4 regions of the Lysinibacillus sp. GW821-FHT14F06 genome follow, and region 3 is predicted to be linked to each of the others. Evidence: predicted binding sites of a transcription regulator. Region 3 holds the regulator's gene; each other region holds the start of a gene.

Region 1 (4,199 bases), 100 kb from region 3:
ATGAATGCTGAAATTCTTGCTGTTGGCTCAGAATTATTGCTTGGTCAAATAGCGAACACAAATGCTAAATTTATTTCTAATCAATTGTCAGAGCTGGGGATAAATGTGTATTATCATACAGTTGTTGGAGATAATGCCAAACGTTTAGATGAGGCTATAACGGTTGCGGAGACTCGTGCAGATTTAATCATCTTTTCTGGTGGGCTTGGACCTACAAAGGATGATTTAACAAAGGAAACAATTGCACGTCATCTGGATGTTTCACTTGAGTTTGATGATGTCGCATTGACTTATATTGAGCAATTTTTTGCTAAAAGAGGTCGTCCAATGACTGAAAATAATCGTAAACAGGCATTAGTGTTAGCTGGTAGTGAAGTGCTGGCAAACCATCATGGAATGGCACCAGGCATGATACTAACAAAAGGTGGACGAACATATATCTTGCTGCCTGGGCCTCCGAAAGAGCTTGAGCCGATGTTTCAATTTGAGGCAAAGCCAAAGCTTGGTGCGTTGTTAAACGCTGGAGGAGTTATTGTCTCTCACGTTATGCGCTTTTATGGTATCGGGGAGGCAGAGCTGGAGGTTCGTGTTCAAGATATTCTTGATACACAAACAAACCCTACTGTTGCACCTCTTGCTTCAGATGGCGAAGTAACGTTGCGTGTAACTGCTAAAGCGGAAACCATGGAGGAAGCACAGCAGCTTATTGCAACAAAGGTAGCTGAAATTCAAGCGCTTGTCGGCGACCATCAATATGGTATAGATGATGATTCTCTTGCCTCTAAGACAGTAGAAATGTTACTTGATAATCAGTTAACTATCTCTGCTGCAGAAAGTTTAACTGCGGGGTTATTTCAGTCAGAGTTAGCAGAAATTCCAGGAGTAGGGGATGCGCTTGTTGGAGGCGTTGTAACGTATACAGAAGAGGCAAAAATAAGACAGCTCGGCATTCCTAAACAATTACTAGATTCACATGGCATTGTCAGCAGTGAATGCGCCGCGGCTATGGCTAGCACCGTAAAGCAAAAATTCGGTACAAATATTGGTATAGGATTAACGGGGGCAGCTGGACCAACAGCACACGATCACCAACCAGTTGGAACTGTTTGGATTGGTATCGCCATTGACGATGAGGAACCAATCACATATTTACTTCATTTATCGGGTATGCGTAATACAAATCGACTTCGAGCCGTAAAGTTTACCTGTCATTATTTAATGCAGCTTTTGGAAGAAAGAGGATATACTAAACGCTATTAAATAGAGAAAAAATAGGAATTTGGGTAGAGGAAAATTACCCAAATTTTTATTTTGAAGAAAAAACGAATGAACGTTCGCTTTTTTCTTGCGTGTTCTCTCAAAAACAAGTATAGTAGAGATAGAGAAAAACAGTGAACAGTTTTCGAAGGAGGAAAATAAATGAGTGATCGTAAAGCAGCCTTAGAACAGGCTTTAAAACAAATTGAAAAGAACTTTGGTAAAGGTTCTATTATGAAACTTGGCGAAAAAACAGATTTAGAAATTGCTACATCATCAAGCGGTTCGCTAGCACTTGATGCTGCACTAGGTGTTGGCGGTTATCCACGTGGGAGAATTATTGAAGTTTATGGTCCTGAATCATCAGGTAAAACAACGGTTGCTCTACATGCGATTGCAGAGGTGCAAGCAGCTGGAGGACAAGCAGCATTTATCGATGCTGAGCATGCATTAGATCCAATTTATGCACAAAAATTAGGTGTTAATATTGATGAATTACTATTATCTCAGCCAGACACAGGTGAGCAAGCACTTGAAATTGCTGAAGCATTAGTTCGTAGTGGTGCAATTGATATTATCGTTATTGACTCGGTAGCAGCATTAGTGCCAAAAGCTGAAATTGAGGGAGATATGGGTGATTCTCATGTTGGTTTACAGGCACGTTTAATGTCTCAGGCATTACGTAAACTTTCAGGTGCTATTAATAAATCGAAAACGATTGCTATTTTCATTAACCAAATACGTGAAAAAATTGGTGTGATGTTCGGAAATCCAGAAACAACACCAGGCGGACGTGCTCTTAAATTCTATAGCTCTGTTCGTTTAGAGGTTCGCCGCGCAGAAGCCATTAAACAAGGTAATGATATTATGGGGAATCGCACAAAAGTGAAGATTGTGAAAAACAAAGTTGCACCACCTTTCCGTACGGCAGAGGTAGATATTATGTATGGAGAAGGGATTTCAAAAGAAGGAGAAACAGTTGATTTAGGTGTTGAACTGGACATCGTTCAAAAAAGCGGCTCTTGGTATGCTTATGGGGATGAGCGTTTAGGACAAGGACGCGAAAACGCAAAACAATATTTAAAAGAAAATCCTGCCGTTATGGAGGAAATCGCTAATAAGATCCGTTCCTCTTATGGTATCGCTGCTACTTCCTACACAATCGCTGCTCATGATGAGGAAGAAGTGGATGAAGAATTAATGCTTCTTCTTGAAGATGAATAATTTAAATGCATTGTTCCTGCTCTAATTTGAGAGGGAACAATGTATTTTTTTGTCTATATTCCATATAAAGGTGGGTATACTCATGTAGATAGCATCCTGTATTGAGTGAGAGTATAACGTAAATTTTAAAAAATTATAACCATAGTACTGATTATTTCTAATTAGGTAAAACAGATAAATGTAATTCTAGTGTAAAAGTATTAGGAAGTTTATTCACCTATTGGTTATCAATTACTTTTTTCTGGATAGGGGCGAACAGGTGCCCGACTATCCTTGACAGAGCTTAATGCTAGCTATACAATTAAATATGTATAATTTCTGAATTATGACTTTAAACAGGCAGTACATTTTATCTTCATTCAGTAAAAAACTCCCACCTCTGAAGGTGATGAGATGAATGTGGATGTGGTTCCTTTTCAGTGAGTGTTTAAACACCTACTGAAATAAAGGAACTCAGTCTAAGAATGCCACGTCCTGTGGCAAAGACTGAGTGACCAACATCATGTTGGCCCAAAGCCTTGGACGGATGTCACAGATTTTGAAAGAAATGAATTGTGTGTGCACAATTCAAAATCCTGACACAATTACGCCGAGGCGAAATTGATGTATGCGCTGACTGAAACTGTATTACCTAAATAGCAAGAGGAGGTGTTCATATGGATGGAATTACTATCATCTCCGCTTTGCTTGGAATCATCGTTGGTGCCGCTGTTAGCTATATCTACATGAAAAAAGTGAATGACTCAAAAATCACTGGTGCTAAACATGTTGCTGAAACAATCGTTGAAGAAGGAAAACGAGAAGCGGAGGCATTGAAAAAAGAAGCACTACTTGAAGCCAAAGATGAAACTCACAAATTTCGTACTGAAGCTGAGAATGACATTCGTGAACGTCGTTTAGAACTTCAAAAACAAGAGAACCGTTTATTGCAAAGAGAAGAGAATCTTGATCGCAAAGATGATGCTCTAAATAAGAGAGAAGCAGGCTTAGAGCGTAAAGAACAAGCTCTTGCCGAAAGACAACAGCATATTGAACAGATGGAAAGCAAAGTGGACGAGCTCGTTGCCTCGCAAAAAGCAGAGCTAGAAAGAATTTCTGCTTTAACTAGAGATGAAGCAAAGACTATTATCTTAGGGGAAGTAGAAAAAGAGCTAGCAACTGATATTGCTGTGATGACGAAGGAATCAGAAACACGTGCGAAAGAAGAATCAGATAAAAAAGCACGTGAAATTTTATCATTAGCATTACAACGTTTTGCTGCGGACCACGTTGCTGAAACAACGGTGTCTGTCGTGAACTTGCCAAATGATGAAATGAAGGGTCGAATTATTGGTCGTGAAGGACGAAACATCCGCACATTGGAAACGCTAACAGGTATAGATTTAATTATTGATGATACTCCAGAAGCGGTTATTTTATCTGGCTTTGACCCTATTCGTCGTGAAACGGCTCGACTTGCACTTGAAAAGCTTGTACAGGATGGCCGTATTCACCCTGCTCGAATTGAGGAAATGGTGGAAAAAGCTCGTCGTGAAGTGGATGAACAAATCCGTGAAACAGGTGAGCAAACAACATTTGAAATTGGCATTCATAACTTACATCCTGATTTAATGAAAATTTTAGGCCGTATGAAATATCGTACAAGCTATGGGCAAAACGTCCTAAAACATTCAATTGAAGTCGCATATTTGGCAGGATTATTAGCTGCTGAACTTGGT
Region 2 (4,199 bases), on a different contig from region 3:
CCAAAATGTTCGTAGGCTAAATGACTAGCGACTCTTCCACGTGGTGTACGCTGGATAAAGCCAATTTGCATTAAATACGGCTCATAGACATCTTCTATTGTAACCCGCTCCTCACCGATAGATGCAGCTAGTGTATCTAAGCCTACAGGACCTCCCTTAAAGCGCTCAATCATATTGGTTACTAGTTTATGGTCTATATGATCAAGTCCTCTAGGATCGACCTGTAATAGCTCTAAGGCTTGCTTTGCAAGATTCTCTGTTATCATACCATCTCCGAGCACCTGTGCATAATCTCGCACCCGCTTCAACAAGCGATTTGCTATACGAGGTGTACCACGTGAACGTCTAGCCATTTCACCTGCTGCTACTTGCTCAATTTCCACATCAAATAAATGTGCACTACGCACGACAATCTCAGCAAGTGATATATCATCATAATACTCTAACCTCAGTAGTACACCAAAGCGATCCCTTAAAGGTGCCGATAATGCGCCAGCCCTTGTTGTGGCACCGACGAGCGTAAATGGCGGCAAATCAAGACGGACAGAACGTGCTTCAGGCCCTTTACCAACAACAATATCTAAGCAAAAATCTTCCATGGCTGGATAAAGTACTTCTTCAATAGCTCGTGGCAAGCGATGAATTTCATCGATAAATAGTACATCTCCAGGCTCCAATGAACTTAAAATAGCTGCTAAATCTCCAGGACGTTCGATTGCAGGTCCGCTTGTCATGCGCACATTGACATGCATTTCATTGGCAATAACAGCAGCTAGTGTCGTTTTCCCAAGTCCAGGAGGTCCATATAACAGCACATGATCTAAACTTTCCTGACGAAGCTTTGCTGCTTCAATGAAAATTTGTAAATTCTCTTTTACTTTATGCTGTCCAATATATTGTGCCAATCGCTGGGGTCTTAAAGATAATTCAAATTGCTCATCATAGCTGCCTGCCTCACTAGCCATCATACGTTCAGACATGTACTTTCCCCCCTTTCACTATTTCAACTTAAGTAGCAATTGTAACGCTTGTTTCATAAAGGCATCTGTCGTTTGCAGCATTTCATTTTCCTCAAGCTGCGGACGTACTTTTTCTAGCTCTTTTTCAGAATAACCAAGTGCCATTAAAGCAAGAATAGCCTCCTCCAGCTCATGTTTATACGGATTCACACCGAACAGTGGTAACTCATCCTCAGTACTAGGCAATTCAATTGTGTCCAGTAAGGAACCAAGCTTGCCTTTTAAATCTAAAATCATTTGCCGTGCTGTTTTTTTCCCTACTCCGGGGAATTTTACTAAAAATGTTTCATCTTCTCGTTCAATTGCGCTGATTACCTGCTGTGGGTTACCTGTAGCTAAAATAGCCAACGCTCCTTTTGGCCCAATCCCTGAAACTAAAATGAGCTTACGAAATAGTTCACGTTGATCCAAATTAGGAAAACCATATAATACTTGTGCATCTTCACGTACGTGTAAGTGTACAAAAATTTGTTGTTCAAGTGCAGATGTTCTAAACGCAAATGGATTCGGTGTGTTTAGCTGCCAGCCAATTCCTTGCTGCTCTAGCACAATATACTCAGGGGTAATACGTGTTATTTGTCCTTTTAAATAGTCATACATCTATAATCCCTCACAATCATCGTCTTCGATTATAGCATATAGCGAACGAATGCTCGACTATAAGAAATAGTATAGTAGTTGCACCCACACAAAAATGACCGCCAATAGACGGTCATTTTTTCATCATTCTATCAATATCGTACCACAATTTGGGCCAGTATGTGAGCGCACGTTTAGTAAACGGTACTAAATAATCTAAAAATACTAGTTGCTGATCTAATGGTAAATCTACTGCGAAAAGCCATTCACGTAATAGTTCATTTGGATATTTTAAACGATGTAGTTTTCTTTTATCTAATCGCTTCAGCTCTGGTAGCTCTTTAAAAATTTTAGTGAGGTCATAATCTACTGCTGGCAATATCCGATGTAACCATAAAATATATTCATCATCCGCTTCTCCAAGATGTGCCAAATCAAAATCAATTAACTTTAAGTCGCCATTAGAGCACCTTAAAAAATTATGATGTACAACATCTCCATGTAAAAGTGTAATATCTTTTTCAGGTACATCCTCCATAGAGATTAACTGTAAGGATTTATCACTATAGTGTAAAATCTGATCTATTTCTTCTTTTGTTAAAAAAGCGCGAAATTCACTGCGTCTGCTCTTAAAACGTAGATAACGCATTTGCCATTTTAAAAGCTGTGAGTAGGTGTATAATCCCGGTACTTTTTGCCAGGCTATTTTTTTATGGGTATCATGTAAAGCTATTAATAGCTTAAGAGATTCTAACCTATCCCTTTTATGGGTAAAATTAGCACTATTGCTACCCTCTTGCCATATCTGCACAATTAAATTTTCGTCATCACTTTTCACTATAGGCAAAACCAATGAAGGCTCAAGCCGTCCAAGCTGTCGATGGATTGCCTTTACCTTTTCTACTATTTCTAATTGCTTTGCACGTTTGACAAAATAGGTTTTTGAACGATATTTATATTTCCAAATATTAGGCTTCAGTTCCTCAATAATATATGCTTTTTCACCATCGATAAGGCGTCATCCCGCCTGGGTATAAGTGCGGTGACACCCATGGTCCACATGTCGGACATGGCGGTGGGCAAGCCGATGGACATGGTGGCGGTGGTGGGCATGGCGGCGGGCAGTGACATGGATCCATTTGCCAATTCGGCATCATTGGTTGAGTATTGCAACCACAAGACTGCCCCATGTTCATCTCTGTCATAGGCTGGAATTGAGGCTGCGTATATGCTTCAGGTTTTTGGAAGAACGGTGATGTGCTTGACTCTAAGAAATTCTCCATTCCAGCTACATGACTACCCTTCATTTCACAAGATGTTGGTTGCTGTGGCATTGTATAGGCTTCTACTTGTGGCTCCATTTGCATTGGCATTTGCATCGGCATTTGCATTGGCATTTGCATTGGCCACCACATATGATGGTGAACTGGCTGATGGCAGCTAGAACAATGTGGTACTGCTGGCATTGGCGGTGGCATGATATAAATCGGCTGTGGCATTGGTTGTGGCGGTGCTGGGTGTACGACAGGTGGTGGTGGTTGAATTTGCACTGGTGGTGGAGCAACGGTTTGTGTTTGCTCTATCTGCGGCATAACTACTTGCTGGTGCCAGCTTAGCTCTACAGGCTGCGGTACAAACATCGGTTGTTGCGGCATCGGCATTGGCATTGGATAAGGTATTGGTATCATCTGTGGTTCTGGCATCGGTGGTGGTGGCACAACAACAGGTGGTGGCATTGGTCTTTGTACCTCTTTTTTAACACTTTCTTTAACTGGCTTTGTAGGTGATTCTTTGTGCATTTGTGTTTCCTTATGTCCTTCTTTATGTGTGCCCCTGTTTGTTTCTCTATGTCCCTCTCTGTTCCCATCTCGATGCGGTTCTTTGTTTATTTTTTCAGGCAAAATAATTTCCATGCCTGGAACAATGTAATCTGGATTAGCAAGATGGGCATTCAGTCTCTTTAAATCTTCAAACGAAACGCCGTATTCTTTGGCAATCTTCCACAACGTATCTCCCTTTTGAACAATATGAATACGCAATGTTTTCCTCCCTTCCTCTCTACGTATCATATGTTCAATGTTTCATTTGGATACAAAAAATTCACGCATGTTAGAAATGCTTCATGGTACACTAGGCTTTAAGGAAAACTGCTTCCTTTATTACAGACAGAGGTGATCTCTTATGAAAAAAATGTTAGGCGAGGAACGCAGACTGTATCTTCTGGCACAATTAAAAAATAGTACAACACCAATAACAGGCACAGACTTAGCTAAATTCGCCAATGTATCTAGACAAGTCATTGTCAATGATATGACATTATTAAAGGCTAGAAATGAGCCTATTATTGCAACTAGTCAAGGCTATCTCTATATGCACCAAGAGCATTTACAGCATACTGTAGAGCGGACAATCCCCTGTTTCCATACATCAAAGGATGCTGAGGATGAGCTAATGACAATAGTTGACTGTGGTGGCACAGTAAAAAACGTTATCGTTGAACATCCAATTTATGGTGAAATCACTGCGTCTCTCATGGTATCAAATCGGCATGAGGTTAAACAATTTATTGAACGTATTAATGAAACACAGGCAAGCTATTTA
Region 3 (4,199 bases):
AAAGAATAAAGATAGGCGCGCATACTTTATATGTATGGGCGCCTCTTAGTTTAGGAGGACATAAAAATGGAAATGGCTTATACCGTGACAGTATTTATTTTTGGGCTTGTTTTTGGCTCCTTTTTTAATGTGGTCGGCTTACGTGTACCAGTAAAGGAGTCTATTGTGCAACCGCCCTCACATTGCACAAATTGTCAGAGGCAGCTAACAGCCCTTGATTTAGTACCTGTTTTGTCCTATGTATGGCTAGGAGGCAAATGCCGTAGCTGTGGACAAAAAATTTCTTGGATATATCCATTCATGGAGCTTATGACAGGGGTTTTATTTGCATTTGCCTATTGGAAGCTAGGCTTTACCGTAGAATTTATTGTAGCCATTTTGCTAATTTCATTACTTGTTATTATTGTTGTATCGGATTTTGCCTATATGCTTATTCCTGATAAAGTACTACTCTTTTTTCTACCATTGCTCTTTATAGGACGTGTGCTTTCACCGTTAACCCCATGGTGGGATAGTGCGCTGGGTGCAGTCGTTGGCTTTGGCATATTATATAGTATTGCTGTGTTGTCAAAGGGAGGTATGGGTGGAGGGGATATTAAATTATTCTTTTTACTTGGGCTTGTATTGGGCACACTACATGCACTCTTAACATTATTTTTAGCCGCTGTTATCGGAATGGTTGTAGGCATTATAGTGTTAAGAACACGGCAGCAGGGTAGAAAGACCCCAATACCATTTGGTCCATCCATTGCTGCTGCGGCTATCGTTGTTTATTTTTATGGGGATGCCTTGATGAATTGGTATCTTGGCTTGTGGTAAGGAATAACTTACAATCTTGGAGGGGATAAAGTGAAGCCAGTTATTGGCATAACGGCCTTTGTGGAGGATGATTTGTCAGCAAGATTAAATGCTGCCTATAGCAATAGTATTATCGAAGCTGGGGGCATTCCGCTAATTATTCCTCTTGGCATAGAGGAGGATGTTGCACAAATTTTGTCGTTGACAGATGGATTATTGCTATCAGGAGGCTGTGATGTCCATCCATTTCTCTTTGATGCAGAGCCAGCACCTAAATTAGGGAAGATACATCCTGAAAGAGATTCCGTAGAGCTTGCTTTAATCGAGGCAGCCTTTATTCGTAATATGCCAATTTTTGGTATTTGTCGTGGTATTCAAATATTAAATGTGGCTCTTGGAGGCAATGTCTATCAGGATATGGAGAGCGAATATCATAGTAAAAAATTATTAAAGCATATGCAGCAGGCAACTCGGGGCGTGGCTACCCACTATGTTACGGTTACACCTGATACATTATTAAACAGATTCACCGAGAAAGAGAAAATTGCTGTAAATTCCTTTCATCATCAAGCAGTTAATGTATTAGCTGAGAAATTAAAGGTAGCAGCCAAATCCAGTGATGGAATTGTAGAAGCGGTCGTACACGAGGACCACCCATTTTGTCTGGCAGTACAGTGGCATCCAGAGGAGCAGGCGATGGCAGGGGATGAAGTATCAAAGAAAATATTTACTGCTTTTATCAAGGCAAGCTTGAAATTCAAATTAGAGGCATAGTGCTTGCAAGGAATCCATATTAAAGTGGATTCTTTTTTTGTAAACCAGCTAAACAAAAGGAAGATGGCGAAAAATCTTCTTCGACATCTTCTTGCTTTAGAACAATAGAGTATTTAATGTCCCCAATTACGCACAAACGCAGGAAGTAGGGGATGATTAGAATTACAACGCCTCGCTGACGATAACTCCAGCATTTCCTCTTCATTATCATCAGTCACCGAAATAAAAACAAAAATGCTTTCGTCAATAATGCCCTCCTGTTTCAATTCATACATCGTATCACACATTGCTTGATGCAGCATTTCTTTATGTTCAATAAATTTTTCATCTTCAATATGCAATACAATATCCAATAATTCACGACTTACCTTTTCGAGCATATCCGTTTCATCGTAATGTAAATATTCATCCTTTAAAAAGCGATAATCCTCGGGGGCATCCTCATAGTTTTGACCAATTTCAATTAGTGATTTTTCAGTTCCCATTGTTAAATAAAGGCTACCACAATCTCCATCTGTCACTAAAACAGCCGCATAAATTTGTTCATCGTATAAGGAGCTATACATTGTCGTATAAGCTTCTTGCACAGCTTGTTTGATTTTTTGTTTCAAATAGATGCACTCCCTATGTAGATTGAATTTTGTTCTATGTCTAAAATTAAGAAAAAGAGGTATATGCTCATCGGGGAACATATCATCCTCTTAAAATCATTCAATAATTTTATATTTTTTAGTGTACACGACGATAAAGGCCTACAACTTGTCCTAAAATAGAAACCTGATCGACAATAATTGGCTCCATTGTGGAGTTCTCAGGCTGTAAGCGGAAATGACTTTTTTCCTTAAAGAAACGCTTAACGGTTGCTTCATCCTCTTCTGTCATAGCCACGACAATATCACCATTATCTGCTGTTGATTTTTGCTTTACAATGACTAAATCTCCATCTAAAATTCCAGCTTCAATCATGGATTCACCCATAATTTCTAGCATAAATAATTGATCCTCACTTGTCCCATAAGTATCTGGTAGCGGGAAATACTCTTCAATATTTTCAATAGCTGTAATTGGAGAACCTGCTGTAACCTTCCCTACAAGTGGGACGTGAATAACATGTTGCTTTTGAATAGAATCTTCTGGCTCTAAAATTTCAATCGCACGTGGCTTCGTTGGGTCACGGCGGATAAAGCCCTTTTGCTCTAAACGAGCTAAATGTCCATGAACCGTTGAGCTTGAAGCAAGTCCAACTGCTTCACCAATTTCACGTACAGATGGTGGATACCCCTTTGCGCGTACTTCTTCTTTGATAAAGGCTAAAATGTCTTCTTGTCTTTTCGAAACTTTTTTCATGATTGCTCACCTCTTTTTTCTTATATTTCTTCTTATTAGATAGTATAGCAGAATGCGAACACTTATGCAAACATAGGTTCGAAAAGTGTTTGACAAAAACGTTTGTTCGCACTATTATAAGAACATACATTCCGAACAAACATTCTAGAAAAGAGGTCATAACGATGAATTGGTTAAAGAAAAATCCGCATATCTCCATTTTATTAGGGGCTTGCCTATTATTTGCAGGATACCTTTACATAACAGATCCTGGTGAGGTGACTTACAAGGAAATACAAGTGGAGCATGGGGATAACCTATGGTCGTTAGCAGAGCAATACCGTGGTAAAATGAGTAAGGAAGACTGGATTAAGCTTGTAAAGGCGGAAAATGAATTACCAAACGTTCAAATTGTTGCTGGTAAATCATTAGTCATTCCAGTGGTGGGAAACCAAGCCAATCCCATAAACTCTATTGAAATTGCGAGAAATGAACAATGATAAATAAACAACAATCAGCCGTCATCTATTGCCGCGTGAGTACAGAAAAAGAGACACAAAGTTCCTCGCTAGAGCGTCAGCAGGAAGAATTAACACGCTATGCCAAGGAGCAGAACTACGATATAAAGGGCATTTTTCTAGATCAGCATAGTGGCTATGATGTGGAGCGAGATGGCTTACTTGAAATGCTTGATTTCATTAAAGAACAGGAAATTAATGCGCTATTTGTCCAGGATGAAACACGCTTGGGACGTGGAAATGCCAGAATGGCAGTGCTGCATTTATTGCAAAAAACGGAAACGGATGTTTTCTCCATGCGAGATGCAGGCCCTGTACAATTAAATGAAATGGATACGATGCTGCTCGAAATATTAGCGATAGTAGAGGAATACCAGCGCAGAATCCATAATGCTAAAATACGACGTGGTATGCGTCGAGCTGTTGAAAAGGGCTATAGACCTGAAAACAATCTATCGAATCGTGGAAATCCAAATGGGCAGGAGCGTAAGGAAGTGCCGATTGAGGAAATTATTACTCTTCGAAACAAAGGCTTTACGTTTGAGGAAATTGCCATGACACTTCGAGGCTTAGGCTTTGATGTTAGTAAGGCAACAGTACATCGAAGATATCAGGAGCATCAGAAAAAGTTGATAAGTGAATAATGTAAGATCAGTGGGAGTTTTGCCCATCCCACTGATGAAATAGGAGAGCGAGATTAATACAAGCTCTCAATCACTACATTATCGGGTAATTTAAATGGATGTTCTTGATTTATTCTGTCATAAAACATAATTCCGTTTA
Region 4 (4,199 bases), on a different contig from region 3:
CTACATCTGTTTGCGTTACCTCTCCAACCACACGAGATTTTATCCAAAGATTAGGACTTTTAATTTTTCGTCGGATAAGGGCTGTGTTTGTGCGTAATGTTTCCGTAAAGGATTCCCTTGGTCCTCTAATCACAGATTCTGTTGACGGCTCTGTAACCTCTCGATCTTTAGCACCCTTTGTACTTGTCACGATCCCAGTGGTACATCCATTTAATAAAATGACCGTATTGCCATTTAAAATAGCCGTATACAGTGCGGTGAAATGAGAAAGATTATTGGTATCACCAACTGTCAAACAAGATTCTCTTATAAATTGATGAATAGTTTCTATATCTGTATCTGAGCCATTTTCTTCAACCTTATCGAGCATAAGCTTATCAATAACCGTATCCGAAATGGTTGTTCTATCAGATAAGCCATCCATATAAATAATTGCGATTGAGTGCTTGTCAGCTTTTCCAATGGTAATTTCTCGTATAACCAGGTCATTACTATTTCCAAGTGTGTTTCTAATCACTTTCATATTGTTCGAAAGTGATTGATTTAGGAGTTCGTTGTTGGAATTTGGTTGGGAGGCATCTGAACTTTTTGAAACGGACATTTTCTTTCCTCCTCCAAGTATGCATTCAATACCTATAGAATGGACAAATTTCAGGAAAGATAAACAAAGATAGGAATTTATTCTATTTAGTTTCTGGCAAATGAAAAAGCCATGTTCCCTTCGTAAAAACGAAAGGAAACACGGCTTTATTTACGATAGTCATATTTTAATTCATCGTTTGTAGCATCAATATCTACATGTAGATTGTGGCTATTAAAAAACCATAAATCTTTTTCATCAATATAGTAGGTAACCCCATCAATCTCTGTTTTGACACCAATCTCGATTGGTTCCTCACGAGTCATACCAAGAGAAAAGCCTTCATGAAATGGACTGGAACCTCCGTATCTTGCATAAAAACGAATGGTATCGCCTGTTTCTACTTCCATTTCTCGTTTAAACCAATGCAGGGCTTCCTCTGTTAGTGCAATATTCATTAGAATGCTCCTCTCTTTGCTACAGCCATTTCACCTTTGGCTCAGTCCCATTTTTAATGCGGCCAATGTTTGCCCGGTGACGATAAATAATAAAGGTGAATAAACATGCGACTAAAATGCTTAACGCAAAATCACCTGTAACAAAATAATAAACGATAGAATAAATAAGTGCTACTAAAGCGGCAATCATGGAAGTTAAACTTACAATCTTTGTGACTTTTAACGTTACAATAAACGTAATAAAAAGTAAGACAAATAAAGGCCATGTATATCCTAAGAGGACGCCAGCTGATGTTGCTACAGCTTTTCCTCCACGGAAGTTTGCAAAGATAGGGAACATATGACCAATAACCGCTATAAGTCCAAGAATTAATGAGTGTATGGAGACTTCAGAAAATATCGGCAGCGCTACTAGCAATACGGCCGCTGTCCCTTTTAGGACATCCATAATGGTTACGACAATTCCTGCTTTTTTTCCTAAGATACGGAAGGTATTCGTGGCACCCAAATTACCACTACCATGTTCACGAATATCTGTTTTATAAAAAATTTTGCCTATCCATAATCCAGAAGGTATAGAGCCAATTAGATAAGCACATAAAATAATAAGTCCATTTAACATAGTTGGACTCCTTTCATTGGTAATTCATCACTTGGTACTAATAGTTTGTAACAAGTATTTTACACTTTTTCTTGATAATCTACAATGTCATGAAGGAGATTTCATGACGTTCCTTGAATTCAATACAAAAGAGAACTATTTTTTCAAGGGTTTCTATATGTATATTGTGCTAAGGTTAGGCTATTTGACACGAGCATCCCATTATCAAGACAATCCTTTTCTAAAAATATAGGTAAAATGGCAATTTTGTCAATCATCCTTTCCTTTGGTAGAATAGAAGTCTATCTTAAATTTCATGGAAATGCTAGTATGAATCTTCAGTCAGGCAGAAGATCCCATTTTGTTGTTAATCTACATATCCGCCATTATTAGAGCGGTTATTGAATGCTTCTGCATGAAGAATTGAATACCTTCACGAGTTATCTTTGTTTTAGCTGAAAGTTTATAATCGGTTATTAGTCATTAGGTGTTTTATCTTGATTTAGCAAATCTTTACTGTGCGACAGCAACAGATCCTTATTGTGCGAAAGCAAAGCGACAGCAACAGATCTTTATTGTGCGAAAACGGTAGCGGCAGCACCAATATTGTGTACCGAAAGCGAAGCGTTAGGTACACAATACTTCCACCTCTAAAGGTGACGAGATGAATGTGTTTTCCTAACGCAATTACGCTAGGGAGTAATTGATTTATGCAACAAAAGCTCACGTCCTTGCGTCAAGGGAATATGACAGCTTATGACAATGCAGATGATTACTTTTAAAAATAAGGAAGCTGTGGAGAATTAAAAATTTATTGGGCCTGTCGCTAGCTATTGACAGGAAATGCTATTATTATTAGGAAGAGAAGATAAATAGAACATGCGTTTGTTTTTTGGAGGGGAATTTTTTGACGAATAAGCAGTCACCAAGCGTCTATAATGATGACGCTATACAAGTATTAGAAGGATTAGAAGCGGTACGAAAGAGACCCGGCATGTATATCGGTTCTACAGATGGCCGTGGACTTCATCACCTCGTGTATGAAATCGTGGATAATGCGGTGGATGAAGCATTGGCTGGCTTTGGTTCACATATTATTGTCAAGATTCATAAAGATCAAAGTATTAGCGTGCGAGATTTTGGTCGAGGAATGCCAACTGGTATGCATAAGATGGGGAAGCCAACACCTGAAATTATTTTTACAGTTTTACATGCTGGCGGTAAATTTGGACAAGGCGGCTATAAAACAAGTGGTGGTTTACATGGCGTAGGTTCTTCTGTCGTTAATGCGTTATCAACTTTTTTAGAAGTTACAATACACCGCGACGGTAAGAAATACTGCCAACGCTTTGAAAATGGTGGTCATCCAGCCACAACGCTTGAAGAAATCGGCAGTACGAAACAAACAGGTACGCTAGTCCATTTTCTACCTGATGACAAGATTTTTTCTGTTACAAAATTCAATTATGATACACTTGCAGAACGTTTACGCGAGTCGGCATTTTTATTGAAGGGCTTAAAAATTGAGTTAATCGATGAACGCGAGGAAGGCAAAGGTGATGTGTTCTTTTATGAGAACGGCATTGAAGCTTTCGTTGCGTATTTGAATGAGGAGAAAGACGTTCTTCATCCCGTCAAATATGTAGAAGGGATTCAGGATGATATTGAAGTAGAATTTGCGTTCCAGTATAACGATGGCTATTCAGAAACAATTCTGTCCTTTGTTAACAATGTTCGTACACGTGATGGCGGCACACATGAAACAGGTGCAAAAGCAGCATTAACACGTGTGTTTAATGAATACGCAAGAAAAATTGGTCTGTTAAAAGATAAAGATAAAAACCTTGAAGGAACAGATATTCGAGAGGGACTGGCAGCAATTGTGTCTGTACGTATTCCTGAGCATTTACTACAATTTGAGGGGCAGACAAAAGGCAAGCTAGGGACGAGTGAGGCTCGTTCTGCCGTAGATAGTGTGGTTTCTGAGCAAATTTTATATGTACTTGAGGAAAATGCCGAGCTATCTGCATCACTTGTGCGTAAAGCTATTCGAGCACAGCAAGTTCGTGAAGCGGCTCGTAAAGCACGTGAAGATGCACGTAATGGTAAGAAAAATAAGAAGGCCAGTACCATTCTTTCTGGTAAATTAACGCCCGCACAATCTCGCAATGCTGCGAAAAACGAGCTGTATTTAGTCGAAGGTGATTCTGCTGGGGGCTCCGCAAAGCAAGGGCGAGATCGCACATTCCAAGCCATATTACCATTGCGAGGTAAAGTCATTAATACAGAAAAGGCTAAGCTACAGGACATCATGAAAAATGAGGAAATTTCAACAATTATTCATGCTATTGGTGCAGGGGTGGGCACAGATTTTTCTGTTGAGGATTCAGCCTACGATAAAGTCGTTATTATGACCGATGCCGATACAGATGGTGCACATATTCAAGTTTTGCTATTAACATTTTTCTATCGTTATATGCGTCCATTAATTGAAGCAGGCAAGGTCTTTATTGCCTTACCACCCTTGTATAAAATTTCAAGGGGTACTGGTAAAAAAGAA

Evidence for each region. The regulator LexA, encoded in region 3, represses DNA repair genes until DNA is damaged. The targets are predictions, from matches to a motif close to CGAACATATGTTCG.
Region 1: a site for LexA is predicted at 1,324-1,337, ahead of recA (recombinase RecA). Genes of this name have one in related genera too.
Region 2: a site for LexA is predicted at 1,662-1,675, ahead of ruvA (Holliday junction branch migration protein RuvA). Genes of this name have one in related genera too.
Region 4: a site for LexA is predicted at 2,514-2,527, ahead of parE (DNA topoisomerase IV subunit B). Genes of this name have one in related genera too.

Annotation. Positions count from the first base shown of each region.
Region 1 covers NZ_JBXAPF010000001.1:24,133-28,331, forward strand. The annotation lists gene AC1RNS_RS00120 (competence/damage-inducible protein A) at 1-1,260, shown strand; gene recA (recombinase RecA) at 1,420-2,481, shown strand; gene rny (ribonuclease Y) at 3,138-4,199, shown strand, end outside.
Region 2 covers NZ_JBXAPF010000003.1:188,826-193,024, forward strand. The annotation lists gene ruvB (Holliday junction branch migration DNA helicase RuvB) at 1-980, opposite strand, end outside; gene ruvA (Holliday junction branch migration protein RuvA) at 999-1,619, opposite strand; gene AC1RNS_RS04630 (phosphotransferase) at 1,732-2,610, opposite strand; gene AC1RNS_RS04635 (LysM peptidoglycan-binding domain-containing protein) at 2,600-3,637, opposite strand; gene AC1RNS_RS04640 (transcription repressor NadR) at 3,780-4,199, shown strand, end outside.
Region 3 covers NZ_JBXAPF010000001.1:125,564-129,762, forward strand. The annotation lists gene AC1RNS_RS00560 (hypothetical protein) at 1-9, shown strand, start outside; gene AC1RNS_RS00565 (prepilin peptidase) at 67-819, shown strand; gene AC1RNS_RS00570 (gamma-glutamyl-gamma-aminobutyrate hydrolase family protein) at 850-1,572, shown strand; gene AC1RNS_RS00575 (DUF4303 domain-containing protein) at 1,686-2,183, opposite strand; gene lexA (transcriptional repressor LexA) at 2,302-2,919, opposite strand; gene yneA (cell division suppressor protein YneA) at 3,084-3,398, shown strand; gene AC1RNS_RS00590 (YneB family resolvase-like protein) at 3,395-4,060, shown strand; gene def (peptide deformylase) at 4,114-4,199, opposite strand, start outside.
Region 4 covers NZ_JBXAPF010000021.1:50,137-54,335, forward strand. The annotation lists gene AC1RNS_RS17625 (spore germination protein) at 1-601, opposite strand, end outside; gene AC1RNS_RS17630 (HesB/YadR/YfhF family protein) at 748-1,038, opposite strand; gene plsY (glycerol-3-phosphate 1-O-acyltransferase PlsY) at 1,058-1,660, opposite strand; gene parE (DNA topoisomerase IV subunit B) at 2,547-4,199, shown strand, end outside.